2 regions of the Mesorhizobium argentiipisi genome follow, and region 2 is predicted to be linked to the other one. Evidence: riboswitches for the same ligand, from Rfam matches in the RefSeq annotation. Region 2 holds a riboswitch; the other holds the start of a gene.

Region 1 (5,042 bases), on a different contig from region 2:
ATCGGCCAGTGCTGGTTGGCCGCAACGATCAATGTCGCGAAGGAAAGCACCGAAACGAGCGTCATCGGCGCGGCGATCGCCGTCTGGCCGCGCCGGTCCACCAGCCGAGACACCTGCGGCGACAGGAAGGCGTTGACCAGCGCATAGGTCGCGGAGACCGCGCCGGCCAGCCAATATTCGCCATGCGTCTGTGACAGCATCGCCACGATGCCGATGGGCGCCATGGCGATCGGCAATCGCGCGATGAAAGCCGCCGCGGCAAAGCCTTTCGTGCCGGGAGCCCGAAAGATGTCCGAATAAGGGTTTCGCATGGTCCTGCTCCTCGACAAGGGTGAATGTCGCAACTACATACGCAGCGTATGAAAGTCAGATAGTTCATACGTCGCGTATGTCAATTGGCATACGAGACGTATGTTAATAGGTCCAGGGCCATGCGCAAACCGCGCAAGGAGATGATCGCCGAGACACGCGCCAAGCTGATCGCGGCCGCCCGCCATGCCTTTGGCACGATCGGCTATGCTGAGGCCTCGATGGACGATTTCACCGCTTCGGCCGGCCTGACGCGCGGCGCGCTCTACCACCACTTCGGCGACAAGAAGGGGCTGCTGCAGGCGGTGATCGCCGAAATCGACGGCGAGATGGCCTTGCGGGTCAACGAGGTGGCTTCCAAGGCGCCGACCCGCTGGCAGCATTTCGTCGACGAATGCACCACCTATATCGAGATGGCGCTGGAGCCGGAAATCCAGCGCATCATGTTCCGCGACGGCCCGGCGGTGCTCGGCGACCCGGCACAGTGGCCGAACGCCAATGCCTGCACCGCCTCGATGACCGAGCATCTGACCAGGCTGCAGGAAGAGGGCGTGGTCGTTCCGGAGCTTGATCCCGAGACGACCTCACGGCTGATCAATGGCGCCAGCAGTCAGGCTGCGCAGCGAATCGCCAATTCCAAGGACCCCGAAGCGACGTCGAAGAAGGCGATTGCGGCGTTCAAGCAATTGCTCGAAGGCTTGCGCAAGAAGCCTTGACGGTTCGCTTGGGTAATCAAGCCACCGGGTTGTGCACCGGTTTCGGGCCGGCGCAACCCTGCCGCGATTGACAATCGCCGGGGCGAGCGCATGCTCCCCGGCCATTCTCTTAAGGGTGGGAGAGTCGGGGAATGTGGGACTTCAGCATTGGTCAGTCTGTGTTGATCATGATGCGGACATGGCCGTTCATCGTCTTTCGCATGATCGTCTATTTCGGCATCACGGCCGCCTACATCATGGCGACCGGGACCGGCGCCAGCGTCGGTTATGGCGTCGGGCACATCTCGACCGATCCAGACGGTCCGATGTCCTTTGCGCTGTGGGGCGGCGTGGTCGGCTTCGGCGTCGTCTCGATCGCCGTCTACTGGATCCGCGAATACATCCTCTATGTGCTGAAAGCGGGCCATATTGCCGTCATGGTGCATCTGATCGACGGCCATGACGTTCCCGATGGCCAGGGCCAGATCGCCTATGCGAAGGAAGTGGTCACCCAGCGCTTCGCCGAGGCCAACATCCTTTTCGTCGTCGACCAGCTGGTCAAGGGCGCCATCCGCGCCATCACCGGCCTGATCGGCGGCATCGCCGCTTTCCTGCCCATTCCGGGCCTGAGCGGCATCGTCAGCTTCATGAACACGGTGATCCGCCTGTCGCTGACCTATGTCGACGAGATCATCCTCGGCTACAACATCCGCATCAATTCGAACTCGCCATTCGAGACGGCGAGGCAAGGCGTGGTGCTCTACGCGCAGAACGGCAAGCACATGGTCAAGAACGCAGTCTGGCTGGCGGTGATCATGTGGGGCGTGTCCTTCGTCATCTTCCTGTTGATGCTGGCACCCGCCGCCGCGATCCTTTGGGTCATGCCTGGGCAGTTGGCCGGATGGGCCTTCGTGCTCGCCATCGTCTTTGCTTGGGCCTTCAAGGCGGCCTTCATCGAGCCTTTCGCCATCGCCTCGCTGATGCAGGTTTATTTCGAAGCGATCGAGGGACAGGCGCCCAATCCCGAATGGGACCGGCGGCTCGCCGAGACCTCGTCCAAATTCAGGGAACTGCGCGACAAGGCGCTGGGCTCTTTTGGCGGCGGCTCGCGCTGGGATGCCCCGAGAGCCGCCTGATCATGGCTTTGATGGGCCGCCAAGGTTTGCGATTGCCGATTTAAGCGGCGCCTCGCCGGCGCCGCGAAATGTCTCACTCATGACCAGTTCGGGCAATGGCAGGCGCTTGCCCCAGCCATGCGCCTCGAGGTCCGGCTTCGGCGCGAATTCCGAGACGCGGCCGACGCAGAGATAGGCGATCGGCGTGACATGCTCGGGGATCGCGAGAAGCCGCTTCAAAGCCTCGGTTTCGATGATGCTCACCCAGCCGACGCCGACACCTTCGGCCCGCGCCGCCAGCCAGAAATTCTGCACTGCGCAGACGGTGCTGTAGAGATCCATCTCCGGGTTGTGCCAACGCCCGAGAGGCGAGTCCTTCGAGCGATGCCGGTCGCAGGTGATGCATAGATTGAGCGCGCTTTCGCAGATGCCCTCGAGCTTCAGCTTGCGGTAAAGCGCCTGCCGCTCCGCCTCGATCGCCGGCAGCTCCTGCTCGCGAGCCGCGAGGAACAGGTCGCGCACTTGTGTGCGCCGCTCGGCATCGCGGATGACGATGAAATTCCACGGCTGCATATAGCCGACAGATGGCGCATGGTGCGCGGCGGTGATGAGCCGCGCCAGCACGCTGTCATCGAGATCGTCGGGGACAAAATGGCTGCGCACGTCGCGCCTGGTGAACATGGCCCGGTAGACCGCGTCGCGCGCCAATTGGTCAAAGTCGCCGCCACTCGCGGCGATCGCTGCTGCTGTCATCGCTTTTCCCCTTGCGACAAACAGTCCCCCGCCTGACCAAGCGGAAGACCATGTCTGCCGGGCCGGTCTTCTGGCTCGGGATCGTCCCGCATCCGGCGCCTTCCCGTCTTCGACAGTGGCGTTTGCCGGCGCGGTCCCCCTTACAGTGTTGGGCACGCCACGGAGTTCAACCGTGTTCCCGATTCTCCCGCGTCGCGGGCACCAGGCAGCGAGGAGACCTTACAGCGAAGCCCGGCACCCGCCAATGGCATTAGCGACACGGCAAGACGCGATTTTCCCCAGCCATTCGGCCTGCCAAACATGGTCATTGCGGTCATAGGTCCCTAGATTAGGCGCCATGGCCACCCGTCTCTACACGCATCCGATCTTCCTCGAACACCTCACGCCGCCCGGTCATCCCGAGCGGCCCGACCGCCTGCGCGCCATCGAGCGGGTGCTGGACGACGAGGCTTTTTCGGCGCTCGACCGCGTCAAGGCGCCGGAAGGCGACCAGAAAACGATCCTCTACGCGCACCCGGAGGATTTCGTCGAGCGTGTCCGCGCCGCGATCCCTGAGAGCGGCATCGCCTCGATCGACGCCGACACCAGCGCCAGCCCGAAAAGCTGGCAGGCCGTGGTCACCGCGATCGGCGGTGCCAACGCGGCAGTAGACGACGTCTTCGAGGGCCGTGCGGCAAACGTCTTTGTCGCCGCCCGTCCGCCTGGCCATCATGCCGAAAAGACCACCGCGATGGGCTTTTGTCTGTTCAACACGGCGGCGATCGCCGCCCGCTACGCACAAAAGAGGCATCAGGCTGAGCGCGTCGCCATCGTCGACTGGGACGTTCACCACGGCAACGGTACCCAGGACATCTTCTGGGACGACCCGTCGGTGCTCTATTGTTCGACGCATCAGATGCCGCTTTATCCCGGCACCGGCGCGAAAAGCGAGACCGGCGCCGGCAACATCGTCAATGCGCCGCTGGCGCCGCAGACCGGCAGCGATCTCTTCCGCGACGCCTTCCTGTCGCGCGTGCTGCCGTCGATCGACGCGTTCGCGCCGGACCTGATCATCATTTCCGCGGGCTTCGACGCGCACCATCGCGACCCGTTGGCCGAGATCAACCTGACCGAGGACGATTTCGACTGGGCGACCGGGCAATTGATGGAACGCGCCGGCCGCCACAGCTCCAACAGACTCGTCAGCCTGCTGGAAGGCGGCTACGATCTGCAGGGACTGGCATTTTCAGTCGCCGCCCATGTCGGGCGGCTGATGAAGGGATAGAGTATGGCGTTGGAAGGCAATGAGGACGTCAAGGCGATGAGCTTCGAACAGGCGCTCGACGCGCTTGAGAAGATTGTCGATGATCTTGAGCGCGGCGACGTCCCGCTCGACCAGTCGATCAAGATCTATGAACGTGGCGAAGCGCTGAAGGCGCATTGCGACCGGCTGCTGAAAGCGGCCGAGGACAAGGTCGAGAAGATCAGGCTGTCGCGCGATGGCAAGCCAGTGGGAACTGAACCGCTGGACGCCGACTGAGGTGTTGATATTCAGGTGAGGTCGGCCTGCAAATGGCAACTTCCTGCGCTTCCGGTGCTCACGTACTTCAAGTACGCTCCGCTCCGGTTCTCGGAAACCACCATTTTCGGCTCGGCCTGAGCTGAATCTCAACACCTCAGCGGATGATCTCAGACCGGGTAAGGGCAGAGAAAGCAGGTAAGGAGTTCAAGCCATGTGCCGCAACATCAAGACCCTGGCCAATTTCGAGCCGCCGGCGACCAATGACGAAGTGCATGACGCAGCGCTGCAATTCGTGCGTAAGCTGAGCGGCTCGACCAAGCCCTCCAAGCGCAACGAGCACGCTTTTTACCATGCAGTGGAAGCGATCGCGGCCGCTGCGCGCGAATTGATCGACTCGCTCGAAACCAACCAGGAGCCGCGCAATCGCGAGGAAGAGGCTGCCAAGGCGAAGGCCAGGTCGGCGCTGCGTTTCGCCTGAGGGAACCAACATGAGCTTCTTTCCGGGAAACGACCCTGAACCCGGCGATGCCTTCGCCTGCGACCAGATCGAAATGATGGTCGTTCCGAATGCCAAGGACATCGGCGGTTTCGAGGTGCGCCGCGCTCTGCCGACGGCAAAGCGTCGCCTGGTCGGGCCGTTCATCTTCTTCGACCGCATGGGCCCTGCGA
Region 2 (5,042 bases):
GACGACACCAATTCCCGGCTGATAAAATCCCGCCTTCGGCACGCTGACCGGTTCGGTCATGGCCGCATCCGACCCGGCAAGCCTTGCCAGCCTTTGCACCAGCGCGCCCATATTGGCCGGGCCGCCTTCGCGGAAATAGGCGAGCAGGGCGTCCAACTCGGCGCGCGGCAGGGTCGAGCCTTCGATCAGCCGCAGGTCCTCGTCATGGCTTTCGCCGGGCAGCAATGCCAGCTTGATGCCGCGTTCGCGCGCCACCGCGGCGAGCTGGTCACAGCCATAGCGCCACCAGTCATAGCCGCCGAGGATGCGGACGAGGATGAGCCTGGCGTGGCGGGCGACGCTGTCGATCCACAGGTCCACCGACATCGGGTGGCGAAGGTCGCGCAGCGCCGCAAGCCGCATGGACGGCAGCCGCGCCGCATCCGTCTTCCAGGCCGTGGCCAGGCCGCCGAGATCGCTGTCGGTGAAGGACAGGGCCACGACATCCGCAGGCGTCTGCCTGAGGTCGATCGGCTCGGCGAGATCGTCGAGCGAAGCGGATGTGGTGGCGAGGATGTGCATCGCTTTTGGTATTAGCCTCAGCCGACGAGGATACGCTCGATTGCCGGGCGGTTCAGCCCCTTGAGGCCGATGACGACGAGCCGCGAGCGGCGGTCGTCCTCGGCCGTCCAGGCGCGGTCGTAATAGTGGTTGACGCGCGGGCCGACAGCCTGCAGCAGGAGCCGCATCGGCTTGCCGCCGACCTCGACGAAACCTTTGACGCGCAGCACGTTTTCCTGCTCGGCGGCAAGGGCGACGCGCTTGGCCAGCTCGTCGGGATTGGCGATCGACGGAATGTCGAGGACGAAGGAATCGAAATCGTCGTGCTCATGGTCGAGCTCGTCGTCGTGATGGGTCTTGCGGCTCTCGATGTCGTCCTCCACCGCAAGGCCGAGGCCGAGCAGCACGGACGGGTCAACCTTGCCCTGCGCTGTCGGCACGACCTTGACCGCGCGCGCGACATGCTCGCCGATGACGGCGTTGGCACGGGCGGAGCCCGCCGCATCCATCAGGTCGCTCTTCGACAGGATGATCAGGTCGGCGCAGGCGATCTGGTCCTCGAATACCTCTTCGACCGGATCGTCATGGTCGAGGGAATCGTCAGCCGCACGCTGCGCCTGCAGGGCATCCATATCGGAAGCGACGCGGCCGTCGGCGAGCGCCGGTCCGTCGACCACGGCAATGACGCCATCGACCGTCACGCGGCTCTTCACGCTCGGCCATTGGAAGGCTTGGACGAGGGGCTTCGGCAGAGCGAGGCCGGAGGTTTCGATCAGGATGTGGTCAACCTTGGGTTTGAGCGACAGGATCTGGTCGAGCGCCGGCACGAAGTCGTCGGCGACGGTGCAGCAGATGCAGCCATTGGCGAGCTCGACGATGTTTTCTTCCGGGCAGGCGTCGACGCCGCAGCCTTTCAGGATCTCGCCGTCGATGCCGACATCGCCGAACTCGTTGACGATGATCGCCAGCCGCTTGCCCTTGGCGTTCTCAAGCAGGTTGCGGATCAGCGTCGTCTTGCCGGCGCCGAGGAAGCCGGTGACGACGGTGCAGGGAACACGGGAAACGGATGCGTTCATGGTCAGTCCTTCAGCATGTCGAGAGGAGGGATGCGGGCAACCAGGCCGCGCTTGAGGGAATCGGGCCGGCCGCGCCAGGGGATGAGACCATCGGTCGAGGTGGCGAAGAGCTTTGCGCCGGCGATGAGATCGGCGCCGCTGGTCGTGTTCAGATCGCCGAAGACGTAGCTCCAGCAGCCATTGCGGAGCAAAGCCGCGCTCAGCCGGCGCTTGCAGTTGCCGAGGCATTCGACGGTACGGATGTTGATCTTTTCGCCGGAAGCAGCCCGATGCGTATCTTCGGCAAGCAGCGCACCGGCGCGCGGATGCGCATCCGAACCGGTCTCGTCGCGGCAGGATGAGCAGACGATGACGGTCACGCCGGCCAAAGCGTCGGGCTCGGACGGAATGTCCGCGATGTTTGCCTGGAAACTGTCGTTGCGATCCAAAACCATGCTCCTTGCCCGGAAAACCCGCCGGGCATTCGGATACTTAAAGTCTCAGACGGCAGGTCTCCTGGCTCGCGGGTCGTCGCCCTGAATGCCGCCTTCCCGGGAAATCCCAGTGGTTTTCGGCAGAGGCTCGTCGCTTACAGTTGCGGGGACAGCCGCGGATTTGGGTTTTGGCCCGCACCGCATTCCCTCTTGGCTCCTCCCTTTGCCGGGAGAAGACCGTCTGGGTCAGGATTTAGGCTTACGGCTAGGTCCCTGTCAACGCGCAGCTACGACACCGCGATGTCGGCCAGCGCCGGTCCGAGGTCGCCGGCCGGCGTCACTTCGATCGACTCCAGGCCGAGCCAGCCCTGCATCTGCTTCAACTCATCGAAAAGCTGTGCGGCCGTTTCGGGCGGGGCGCCGGCCTCGGCATAGGCGGCGTGGACGCGCAAGATGCTGGCCGGGCGGTCAGCTCTCAAATCGACGCGGGCGACGATCCGGTCGCCGAGCAGGAAGGGCAGCACGTAGTAGCCATATTGGCGTTTCTCGGCCGGCGTGTAGATCTCGATGCGGTAGCGGAAATCGAAGAGTTTTTCCGTCCTGGTGCGTTCGAAGACGACGGGATCGAAGGGGGCGAGCAGGGCGCGCGCCTCTATCCGGCGCGGGAAACGGGCTTCCTTGTGGAGATAGGCGGTCTTGTCCCAGCCTTCGACCTTCACCGGCAGCAGTTCCCCCGCCTCAACCAGGTCCTCGATGCGATCCTTCGTGTCGCCCGGCGCGAGACGAAAATAGTCGCGCAGGTCGCCATAGGTGGCGATGCCGTGAGCACGGGCCGAAATGCGCAGCAATTCGCGATGCGCGTCCTCGACCGAGGGAACGGGAAGGTCGAGCACCGCCTGCGGCAAAACGCGCTCGGGCAGGTCGTAATAGCGCTCGAAGCCGCGCCGGTAGGCAGTGGTGATGCGTCCGGCCCAGAACAGCCATTCGAAAGCGTGCTTGGCCTCGCTCCAGCCCCACCAGCCGCCATTACCCTTGTGGCCTTCGATATCGGAGGCGGCGATCGGACCGCGATCGGCGACCTCTCTATATATCTCGTCGATCATTTCCTTGCGCTCACGGCCCCATTTGGCGAGACCGAGATACATCTCCTCGCCCTGCTCGGCGCGCTGCATGCGCCAGCGCATCAGCGGGTAGGTCTCGACGGGCAGGAACGACGCCTCATGCGCCCAGTATTCGAACACGGCGCGCTTGCGGGTGACCGCGGCATTGTCGAGCAGCGTAAGCGGGTAGGGGCCGAGGCGCGAATAGAGCGGCATATAATGCGCCCGCACCACCGCGCTCACGGAATCGATCTGCAGAAGGCCGGTTCGCGAAAGCACCCGGGCGAGGTGCCGGCGATCCGGAACTCCTGCGGGGCGACGGTCGTTGAACCCTTGCGCGTCCAGCGCAATGCGCCTCGCCATGGCCAGCGAAATCTTGTCTTTCATCAGGCGTCGCCCCGATCGTCCCTTGGATTTTTAGCCGGTGATTCCGGCCATGTTAGCAGGCAAATGGCGGGAGATATGTCAGGAGACAAAAGTGGAGTAAAAATCGAAGGAAATCAAACAGGAGCGGATCGGACCAGTTTCTTCCGATAAGGCGTCCAGGGCCGCGATTTGAACAAGGTTTGACTTGCGTCACCGAAACCGCTGCGCTAACCCTCGCCGCGTTGCAGCATGGGCCCCTTAAAACGGTTCAGCGGTTAATCTGTCACGCTTCCGCATTAGAGTTCGTTGCTGTAATCAAAATGAACTGCCCCCGCCGAAGGAAAGTCGCCGCATGAGCGCACTCCTAAGTTCGTACCTGCCTATCGTGCTGTTCATCGCCGTGGCGATGATCGTCGGTCTGGCGCTCATCGTTGCTCCGTTCCTGGTGGCCTACCGCAATCCCGATCCGGAAAAGCTTTCCGCCTATGAATGCGGGTTCAACTCGTTCGACGACGCCCGCATGAAGTTCGACATCCGCTTCTACCTGGTGTCGATCCTGTTCATCATCTTCGATCTCGAGGTCGCCTTCCTGTTCCCGTGGGCGGTGTCCTTCTCGAAGCTCGGCATGCTCGGCTTCTGGTCGATGACGGTGTTCCTGGCGGTACTGACCATCGGTTTTGCCTATGAATGGAAAAAAGGAGCGCTGGAATGGGATTGAACGACAGTTCAGGCACCCTCGTCGCGCCGAAGCCTAAGGGCATCATCGACCCCAACACCGGCAGGCCGGTAGGGGAGGACGATCCCTTCTTCCTCGAGATCAACAATGAACTGGCCGACAAAGGCTTCCTTGTCACCTCGACCGAGGCGCTGATCACCTGGGCGCGCAGCGGCTCGCTGATGTTCATGACCTTCGGTCTCGCCTGCTGCGCGGTCGAGATGATCCACACCTCGATGCCGCGCTATGACTCGGAGCGCTTCGGCGTCGCCCCGCGCGCGTCGCCGCGCCAGTCCGACATCATGATCGTCGCCGGCACGCTGACCAACAAGATGGCGCCGGCGCTGCGCAAGGTCTACGACCAGATGCCGGAGCCGCGCTACGTCATCTCGATGGGCTCCTGCGCCAATGGCGGCGGCTATTACCACTATTCCTATTCGGTGGTGCGCGGCTGCGACCGCGTCGTGCCGGTCGACATCTATGTGCCCGGCTGCCCGCCGAGCGCGGAAGCACTGCTCTACGGCATTCTCCTTCTCCAGAAGAAGATCCGCCGCACCGGCACGATCGAGCGGTGAGCCGATGACCCTGGCTTTGAACGAACTCTCCACCTATCTCGGCGAGAAGCTCTCCGGCCGCATCGGCGAAGCCGTGATTGCGTATGGCGAGCTGACGATTTCGGTGGAACCGGGCAATCTCATCGAGGTGGCCACCTTCCTGCGCGACGATCCGCGCTGCCAGTTCATCTCGATCATCGACATTTGCGGCGCCGACTATCCCTCGCGCGCCAAGCGCTTCGATGTCGTCTATCACCTTTTGTCACCGAAGCAGAATG

The links. Region 2 has a riboswitch for cobalamin ahead of O7A05_RS04360 (DUF1636 family protein). Riboswitches for the same ligand answer to the same signal wherever they lie in the genome.
Region 1: linked by a shared signal. The riboswitch ahead of bluB (5,6-dimethylbenzimidazole synthase) and the one ahead of O7A05_RS04360 (DUF1636 family protein) in region 2 are both predicted to bind cobalamin.

What each region holds. Positions count from the first base shown of each region.
Region 1 is NZ_JAPYKO010000013.1:123,613-128,654, reverse strand. Features, by position in the region: gene O7A05_RS19135 (MFS transporter) at 1-311, opposite strand, end outside; gene O7A05_RS19130 (TetR/AcrR family transcriptional regulator) at 432-1,025, shown strand; gene O7A05_RS19125 (hypothetical protein) at 1,157-2,140, shown strand; gene bluB (5,6-dimethylbenzimidazole synthase) at 2,141-2,872, opposite strand; cobalamin riboswitch at 2,915-3,094, opposite strand; gene O7A05_RS19115 (histone deacetylase family protein) at 3,210-4,136, shown strand; gene O7A05_RS19110 (exodeoxyribonuclease VII small subunit) at 4,140-4,391, shown strand; gene O7A05_RS19105 (DUF2277 domain-containing protein) at 4,585-4,851, shown strand; gene O7A05_RS19100 (pirin family protein) at 4,862-5,042, shown strand, end outside.
Region 2 is NZ_JAPYKO010000002.1:299,688-304,729, reverse strand. Features, by position in the region: gene cobN (cobaltochelatase subunit CobN) at 1-561, opposite strand, end outside; gene cobW (cobalamin biosynthesis protein CobW) at 579-1,616, opposite strand; gene O7A05_RS04360 (DUF1636 family protein) at 1,619-2,044, opposite strand; cobalamin riboswitch at 2,085-2,286, opposite strand; gene O7A05_RS04355 (winged helix-turn-helix domain-containing protein) at 2,317-3,516, opposite strand; gene O7A05_RS04350 (NADH-quinone oxidoreductase subunit A) at 3,848-4,213, shown strand; gene O7A05_RS04345 (NuoB/complex I 20 kDa subunit family protein) at 4,204-4,785, shown strand; gene O7A05_RS04340 (NADH-quinone oxidoreductase subunit C) at 4,790-5,042, shown strand, end outside.